Regions from separate parts of the Oceanobacillus aidingensis genome, predicted to be linked through region 2. Evidence: riboswitches for the same ligand, from Rfam matches in the RefSeq annotation. Region 2 holds a riboswitch; the other holds the start of a gene.
The links. A riboswitch is a leader RNA that binds a small molecule or an ion and turns the genes downstream of it on or off. The one in region 2 is predicted to bind S-adenosylmethionine.
Positions count from the first base shown of each region.

Region 1 (4,684 bases), on a different contig from region 2:
AACGAGTGACTTAATATTATTTCTGAATTTATTTGTATTTATCGTAGTGTCCACGGTGTTTGGATTAAGAGGGGCCCTGATGTCCGGTATTGCTTATTACATAGCTTCCAAGGTCATTCATATTATTGAAGAAGGATTAAGCAGTACAAAAGCAGTTTATATCATTACCGAGCATGCAGATGAGATGATGAAAGAAATTGGCGACCGGCTGGGACGTGCCTGTACATTACAGCATGTAGAAGGCGGCTACTCCAAAAAGGAATTTAAACAAATTAAATGTGTGATTACACGACTGGAAGAAAGTAAAATGAAAGAAACGATTCAAGATATCGATGCCACTTCATTTGTAACTGTCTATGATGTGTCAGAAGTACGCGGCGGTAATTTTAAATAAAGCATCGACTTCTCTTAAATCAAAAAAGGCAGCCAATGAATCCATTTCATTGGCTGCCTTTTGATTAGTATAGGGTGAAAAAGCTTATTGTACGAAGGGGTACACGATAGCTTATGATTTTGCTCTGAATATATCCGCAACTGCATGAAATACCTCAACACCTTGATAAGTGAAAACGGACAATGCAGTCAGTGAAAAGAACCCAATAACAATTAATCTGAAAATCATCATAGTTTTTGCCTCCTCTTTTAATTTTTAATTTTTTTATTAAAAGAGGCTTAAACCACGAAATTGGATTGATAGAAAACAGGTGTCAGCAGCTGTTTCGTACGGTTGACCCGCACAATCGTAGTGAATAAACAGAGACTGCCTAATAAGAATAAGGTAATGACTAAACCTGGACTTGCTATAAATGATTTATCTTGCTGGTCATTTCCGCCAACGCCTAAATCAGGTGACGATTGGGAATCAATCAGTATTTCATGATCGGTGAGAACGTAGCTGTGATGTACACCTGGGAATAATTGTGTCATTGGCAAAAGGATAATCATTAAAGCAATCATCAAATATCTATTCAACATCTACGCCCCCTTCCGTATGATAAATATATTTTTTGATTCGATTTCTTAAAGCGAAAGAATTAATTATACCAATAATGAAGAATAAATTCAATATAATGTCTACATGTTTTAGAATTAATTTGTATTATATGCTTATTTTTCGGGTGTGTCTATACTTTTTGAACATTTTATGAATTTTTCTCCATGAAATTAACATTCCTTTTTTTTACGGAATTTAAACATCTGCTTAGAGATATAAAGCCGTGCGTGTTTGGAACTTCTCTCTATGATATGAGATATTTACAAGATTCATTCAAACCGATTCAAAAACCGCTGAAATATTTTTAAAATTTCTTATTGACATGGAATTCAAATAGATATATAGTTATCTACAACAAATAAATAGCAATACATTTTCTTATCCAGAGAGGTGGAGGGACTGGCCCTTCGAAGCCTCGGCAACAGACTTATAAAAGAACTGTGCCAATTCCAGTAGCGTTAGCTAGCAGATAAGAAGAGACATTGATATCGTACTCAAAACCTCTTCTTTCTGAAAGAAGAGGTTTTTTCGTGTCTATATCGACTTATCCGCAGCGAACCAAATAATTAAAAGCTTACAGGAGGAATGGAACGATGGCGAAAAGAAGTTTGGAAGAGCGATTAAAGCAAGGAACAGTTATTGTAGGGGAAGGATATTTATTTGAATTGGAGCGCAGAGGGTATTTGCAGGCGGGCTCCTTTGTACCCGAAGTAGCGCTGGATAACCCGGAAACGCTAAAGGCAGTTTATCGTGATTACATGAAAGCAGGTTCCGATGTAGTGCTTGCCTTTACATACAACGCACACCGAGAAAAAATGCGCATTATCGGTAAAGAGGACTTATTAGAGCCTCTAAATAGAAATGCTATTAAATTAGCGAAGGAAGTAGCAAAGGAACATCCGACAGAGGAAGCTCTGGTTGCAGGAAATATATCGAACACCAATATTTTTAATCCGGAAGATCAGGAATCCAAGGATAAAGTCAGAGCGATGTTTAATGAAATGGTTTCATGGTGTAAGGATGAGGATGTTGACTATATTAACGGAGAAACTTTTTATTATCATGAAGAAGCATTGATTGCTTTAGAGGAAATTAAAAAATATGATTTACCGGCAGTTATTACCTTGGGATTAATGGGTGAAAACATTTTACGTGATGGTTACACAGTGGAAGAGTCATGTAAGATTTTAGAGGATAACGGCGCCTTGGTTGTTGGGATGAACTGTTTCCGGGGGCCGGACACGATGCAGCCGTATTTAGAAAAGATTCGTGACAAAGTAGACGGGTATGTTGGAGCACTGCCGATTCCATACCGGACAACAGAAGAGAATCCAACCTTCTTTAACTTGCCGGATGGAGGGTGCAGCTGTCATTTACCAACGGAAACAACCTTCCCGACTTCTCTGGATCCGCTATATCATAACCGCTATGAGCTGGCAGAATGGGCGAAACAAGCACATAGCATCGGCGTGAATTATATCGGTTTATGCTGTGGAGCTTCACCGGCAATGCTGCGTGCGGTTGCGGAAGCTGTCGGCATCGAAACAATTAATTCAATTTATTCTCCAGATATGCATAAACACTTTTTATTTGGTGAAGATGAAACATTGCAGGATCATATCACAGATTACAAAACAAAAGCGTAAAACAATATATTGGGAGGCGGCTTATCATGACAGTTACCAAAGAAAATGAAATCTTACACGCGTTAGAAACACTAAAATCAAAAACATGGGTAGATTTAACACATACATTCGGTCCTAATTCGCCGCATTTTGCCGCATTTAAAGATGCCGAGTTTGAAACATTATATACGCATGATGACGGGTTTTTCGCACAGCAGTTCAGTGTTTCCGGACAATATGGCACACATATTGATGCACCTATTCATTTTGTTCGTGATCAGCGCTATTTAGAGGAGCTGGATTTAAAAGAAGTTGTCCTCCCAATCGTTGTGATTGATAAATCAGAAGCAGCCGGAGAAAACCATGATTATATTTTAACGGTGGAGGACATTTTAGCTTTTGAAGAGGTGCATGGAAAGGTTGAAGCGGGTACATTTGTCGCGTTACGGACAGATTGGAGCAAGCGCTGGCCGGATAAAGGTGCATTTGAGAATAAGGATGAGAATGGAGACAGTCATTTACCCGGATGGGGGCTCGATGCTCTGAAGTTCTTATTTGAAGAAAGACAGATTAAAGCAGTGGGTCATGAAACGTTTGACACGGATGCGGCTGTGGATGCCAGAAAAAATGGTTCATTGATCGGCGAGTATTATGTATTAGAGCAGGATACTTTTCAAGTAGAGCTGCTGACGAATCTGGATCAATTGCCGGCAAAAGGAGCTGTGATTTTCAATATTAGTCCCAAGCCTGAAAAAGCAAGCGGTTTTCCAGTTCGATCGTTTGCCATTTTGCCATAATAAATACTATCTACCAAAAAGGGAGAAGGAATAACATGACAAAAACAGCAGTGAAAGCACCATTTCGTGCAGACCATGTCGGAAGTTTATTGCGGCCGGAACGGATTCATCAAGCTAGAAAGAACTTTCAAGAAGGAGCTATTTCCAAAGCGGATCTTCATCAGATTGAAACAGAAGAAATCAAACGTATCGTAGATAAGCAGATTGAAGTCGGCTTAAGCGCTGTTACGGACGGGGAATTCAGACGCCGCTTTTGGCATACGGATTTTCAAGAGCATCTAAACGGTGTGGAAGGATATGTGCCGGATACAGGATTTCAATTTGTTGGAGAAGAAACAGAACGCTATAATGTGCGTGTCACAGGAAAGGTTTCCTTTAATCCGGATCACCCGCATGTTAAGGAGTTTGTGGAATTCAAAGAAATCGTCGGAGACCGTGCGATTGCCAAACAAACGATTCCAAGTCCGAATCAATTATTTGGGAAAGGAATTGTAAATCCCGAGGTTTATCCAAGTATTGCAGAATATGCAGAGGATGTCATCCAAACCTATCGTGATGCAATCAAAGCTTTTTATGATGCGGGATGCCGCTACCTTCAGCTGGATGATGTGTATATTGCGGGGTTAAATGTAGAGAATTTCCCGACAACGGAAGATGGAAAGGACCGTCAGTATTTTATTGACTTGGCACTGTATGTACTAAACAGCGTGTTGGAAGACAAACCAGAAGATTTGATGATTACCACGCATCTTTGTCGTGGAAATTATCGTTCGAAATGGGCATTTGAAGGAAGCTATGCAAAAATAGCCCCTACTTTATTTGCCAAAGAAAAAGTAGATGGTTTCTTCTTGGAATATGATGATGACCGCTCTGGCGGTTTTGAACCGCTGGATTACATTCCAAATGGCGGACCGCGTGTAGTATTGGGTGTATTTACTTCAAAGCATGGGGAATTAGAAGATAAAGCAAATATTAAAGCAAGAATTGAAGAAGCGTCGCAGTATGTTCCAAAAGATCAGCTATGCATCAGCCCGCAATGCGGCTTTGCATCGACCCATCATGGGAATCTGTTAACAGAGGAAGAGCAATGGAACAAGCTGAAATATATCGTGGATACGGCTAAAGAAATATGGGGAGAATAAAAAACACGTTTATAAAGAAAAATGCGTTATCACATTGTATGGAAAATAAATAAACAACCAAACAGGCTGAGGGAGATTGGAACCCTTGAGCCTGTTTTTTCATGCCAACCAAGCACAACTTAATAG
Region 1 is NZ_JBHSFT010000002.1:103,826-108,509, forward strand. It holds gene ACFO3P_RS03055 (YitT family protein) at 1-394, shown strand, start outside; gene ACFO3P_RS03060 (hypothetical protein) at 673-975, opposite strand; SAM riboswitch class I at 1,370-1,470, shown strand; gene ACFO3P_RS03065 (homocysteine S-methyltransferase family protein) at 1,588-2,640, shown strand; gene ACFO3P_RS03070 (cyclase family protein) at 2,667-3,416, shown strand; gene ACFO3P_RS03075 (5-methyltetrahydropteroyltriglutamate--homocysteine S-methyltransferase) at 3,452-4,558, shown strand.
Region 1: another riboswitch for S-adenosylmethionine. It lies ahead of ACFO3P_RS03065 (homocysteine S-methyltransferase family protein); the one in region 2 lies ahead of ACFO3P_RS05220 (O-acetylhomoserine aminocarboxypropyltransferase/cysteine synthase family protein).

Region 2 (4,684 bases):
AACTTCATTCAGCGTGAAAGGGTTAATGAAGTTTCGTTTTACCCATAGCTTGCGTATCTGCTATTTCTTCTATATAAAACGTTCTTTTTCCGGCAAATAACTGAATCCCCTATTTTAATTATGTCAGCGCCTGCTCCAAGTCCTCCCAAATATCCTGCCATGCCTCTATTCCGACAGATAACCGAATCAGAGCGTCTGTTATTCCCATTTTCCGGCGTTGTTCATCAGGAATCACAGCATGTGTCATGGTTGCCGGATGCTGAATCAATGTTTCTGTATCTCCAAGACTGACAGCGATGTTTATAAATTGAAGTTTATTCAGAAAAGTCTGCGCTTCTTTCTTTCCGCCGTCTATCTCAAAAGATAAGGTGCCTCCGCCAGATTTCATTTGTTTTTTCATAATTGAATAGCCTTCCGCATCCGGATCACCCGGATAAAATACATGCTTAATCTTTGGATGCTGCTTTAGTTTTTCTGTAATTTGCAGGGCATTATCCGAATGTTTATCCATTCGGAGCGGCAATGTCTTCATTCCGCGAACAACCAGCCAGGCATCAAACGGCGAAAGCACACCGCCAATATCCTTTTGCGTCGTTGCTGCGATTTGCTCCATTAATTCGTTATTTCCTGCGGCGATGCCCGCAATCACATCACCATGACCGCTTAAATATTTTGTCGCGCTATGCACTACCACATCTGCCCCCAATTCCAACGGACGCTGCAGGTACGGTGTAGAAAATGTATTATCCACCACAACTAAAATATTATGCCGCTTAGCAATATCAATCACTAATTTCAAATCAATTACTTCCATTGTCGGGTTAATCGGCGTCTCAATATAAAATACCTTTGTTTCTGGCCTGATTTTTCCCTCTATACTTTCCGCATCTGTCATAGCTATATAATCTGTCTGGATATTATATTTTTTATCCATCATCGACAACAGTCCAAAGGTACAGCCGTATAGTCCGGACGAGCAAATAATATGGTCATTTGCTTTGGTGAGTGCAATCAAAACGGCAGATATGGCAGCCATCCCCGAGGCAAATGCCAGTCCTTTTTCAGCCTTTTCCAATGCGGCCAGCTTTTGTTCCAGTATTTGCACGGTCGGATTACTGACACGCGTATAGACATGTCCTTCTTCCTCTCCGGCAAAACGTGCCTCCCCCTGCTCCGCTGTGTCAAAGGTAAATGTAGATGTTTGAAAAATGGGCGGTGTTAAACTGCCAAGCAGCTCTTTGGAATCGTACCCTTCGTGAATCATTGCTGTTTCCATATGTTTAAACTTTTTGCTCATTTATATTCTCCCCGATCCTGATAAAGGTAATAATTCAGATAAGTCTCTCTCTTTATGATAAAGTATTCCTGTGCTGTTGGAAATGTTTCCGGCTCAAAAAAATATCTAATATTTCGTACAAAGAAAACAAAGCTCCCGCTCCATGAAGCTTCGTTTTACGGAATACATTATTTAAAAGTTATTGCTTCCTGCCTCATAAAGTTTTAATATTGGTTTTAGTTTAATTTTTTCAGAAGGCAGGAATGGATAATGGAGGATAAATCTTTACAACAGGGAGCGGTTATTACCTTTGCTGCTTATTTATTATGGGGAATCTTTCCAATCTATTGGAAGTTTCTTGAACATGTTCCAGCTGGCGAAGTACTAGCCCACCGGATTGTCTGGAGCTTAATTTTCATGATTTTTTTAGTACTGGTGACAGGTAATTGGCGTGAACTGATTGAAACGGTCCACGAGCTGAAAAAAGATAAAAAGAAAACCATCGCTATCATTACAGCTTCCATCGTTATATCTATTAACTGGTTTCTATTTATTTTTTCGGTTCAGCATGGACATGTGCTGCAGGCCAGCTTAGGGTACTATATCAATCCTTTGATCAGCATTTTATTAGCGGTATTTGTATTGAAAGAAAAGACAACGAAAGGACAGGTCTTATCGTTCATCCTTGCCGGTATCGGCGTACTTTATTTAACACTGAGCTATGGTGTGTTCCCTTGGATTTCGCTGTTATTGGCCATCACCTTTGGCTTTTATGGATTGATTAAAAAAACACTCCATCTGCATGCAATGTATGGACTTACTATTGAAACACTTGTAGTGGCTCCGATTGCTCTATTGTATTTACTATTTGTTCCGTCAGAAGGATCTTTTACTTTTTCTCCTTTGTTTACATCGGACAATCTTTTACTTATAGGCACGGGGGGTGTTACAGCAATACCTTTACTGCTGTTTGCTGCAGGGGCCAAACGGATTCCATTGGCAATGGTTGGCTTTTTACAATATGTGGCACCGACAATTATGTTCTTTCTGGGGGTATTTCTATATAATGAAACCTTTACGGTACATCATATGATTACCTTTGCTTTGATTTGGGCTGCACTTATTATCTATATGGCCAGTATTTACCGGGATGCACCGCGGAGAAAAAGAAGAAAGGCATAGTTTTCAGCCAGTAACGGCCCGATTCGTCCAAAGGCCTTTAGGTCATACTTTTGTGATAATTCCTTCAGTAAGGATGAAAGAAATCCCCGCTGAAGGAAGATTCACTTTATTTCATCTATTAATCCCTAGTAAAACACTTGACTTTTAACCTGTAAAACTATATACTCGCAAGTAATTTCAAAATATTTAGCAGAATCTCTTATGAAGAGCGGCGGAGGGAATAGGCCCTGTGAAGCCCGGCAACTTGAACATTCAGGTGCTCCATCCTACAGATATATCATCTGAAAGATAAGAGAGGGTTCTAAGTCAGTTATCAGAGCTCTCTTCATTATAGAAGAGAGCTTTTTTCAGGTAAAAGAGTGTTTTCAATAAAAAGGGAGGAAATACAATGTCAAACTATCCAGTACAGCAAGACGAAACGATTTTGTTACACGGGGGGCAGGTTCCAGACCCGACAACCGGAGCACGTGCTGTTCCAATCTATCAAACAACCTCTTATGTTTTTCGTGATACAGAGCATGCACAAAACTTATTTGGATTAGCAGAGCCAGGTAATATCTATACTCGAATTATGAATCCGACGGTAGATACATTTGAGCAGCGGATTGCACAATTAGAAGACGGAGTCGGTGCTTTAGGTCTAGCTTCCGGGATGGCAGCTATTACGATGGCGATTTTAAATATCACCCGTGCCGGTGATGAGATTATCGCGGACAGCAATCTATATGGCGGGACGTATAACTTATTTGCCAACACGCTCCCCCGTTATGGAATCAATGTAAAATTTGTAGATGGAACTGACCCGGATGCTATTGAGGCTGCAATTACAGATAAAACAAAAGCAATTTTTGGAGAAATCATCACTAATCCAAGTTTATATGTTTTTGATGTCGAAACGGTGGCTGATATTGCTCATAATCATCGCATTCCTTTAATTATTGATAATACATTTGCCCCTTATTTTGCCAAGCCGTTAACCTGGGGTGCGGATATTGTGGTTCACTCCGCCACGAAATGGATTGGCGGACATGGCACAACCATCGGCGGTGTCGTTGTCGACAGCGGCAGATTTGATTGGAATAATGATAAATTCCCTGATTTTATCGAGCCGGATGAGAGCTATAATGGCTTAAAATATGCGGATTTAGGTCCTGCTGCATTCATTACCAAGCTGCGCGTCCAATTATTACGTGACATCGGACCTGCGCTTAGTCCGCAAAATGCCTTTTTATTACTGCAAGGCCTGGAAACTTTACACTTACGCATCAGGAAGCATAGCGAAAATGCAGAAAAAATAGCAGCTTACCTGGAAAATCACCCTGCTGTAGAATGGATCAACTACCCGGGGCTGGAATCACATCCCTCCCATCAGCTTGCTAAAAAATACTTAAAGGGCGGTTTTGGGTCAGTTATTACATTTGGTATTGAAGGCGGACGAGAAGCAGGCCGTACTCTAATCGATAATGTGCAGCTCTGGTCTCATGTCGCCAATGTGGGGGATGCCAAATCGCTTATTATCCACCCTGCTTCTACAACCCATCAGCAATTGACAGATGAGGACTTGGCAAAAAGCGGTACAACGGAAGAATTGGTCCGTTTATCCATTGGTTTAGAGTCATTTGACGATATTGTAGCTGACTTGGATCAGGCCATTGATAAAGCAACAGGAAAATCACAGGGCAATCAAAAATCAGCCGAGGAAATAGCAGTGCAAAATTTACTTCAATCCCCATTTGACCGCAGCGAAGGTGTCCGCAAAAAGCGGATTATTACTGTCGGCATCGCGGACGAAGAAATTGTTCCTCTCTATAAATTAGGCTATGAGGTAATTCCTGCGGCAGATATCGATGAAGTGACAACAGATATATTAACAGGAGCTGATGCAATATGGCTGCAGGAAGGTAAACAGACACCAGAAGAAAACGCAGCTTATCAGGGCACGATTTTATTCACAGCTTCTGCTCCTGAAGTATCATCTGAAGTGTTTATTCTTTCGACCGTTCAGCCGGCGCAATTTGCTCTTGAATTACGCAGCTCCGGACGTTAAATACAAAAATAACATCCTTCCCCGCCTTTCTTTTATAGAACATTTCCATGTTTTATTGTTAAGAAAGGCGGGTAATTTTATCATGGAGAAAAACAACACTCCCACTGATTGATGTTTCGTTTTATGTTATACTATAATGTGGTTACGTCTTCTAGCTTAAAAATTAGAAGGCGTTTTTC
Region 2 is NZ_JBHSFT010000007.1:177,837-182,520, reverse strand. It holds gene megL (methionine gamma-lyase) at 119-1,297, opposite strand; gene rarD (EamA family transporter RarD) at 1,547-2,458, shown strand; SAM riboswitch class I at 2,655-2,753, shown strand; gene ACFO3P_RS05220 (O-acetylhomoserine aminocarboxypropyltransferase/cysteine synthase family protein) at 2,847-4,505, shown strand.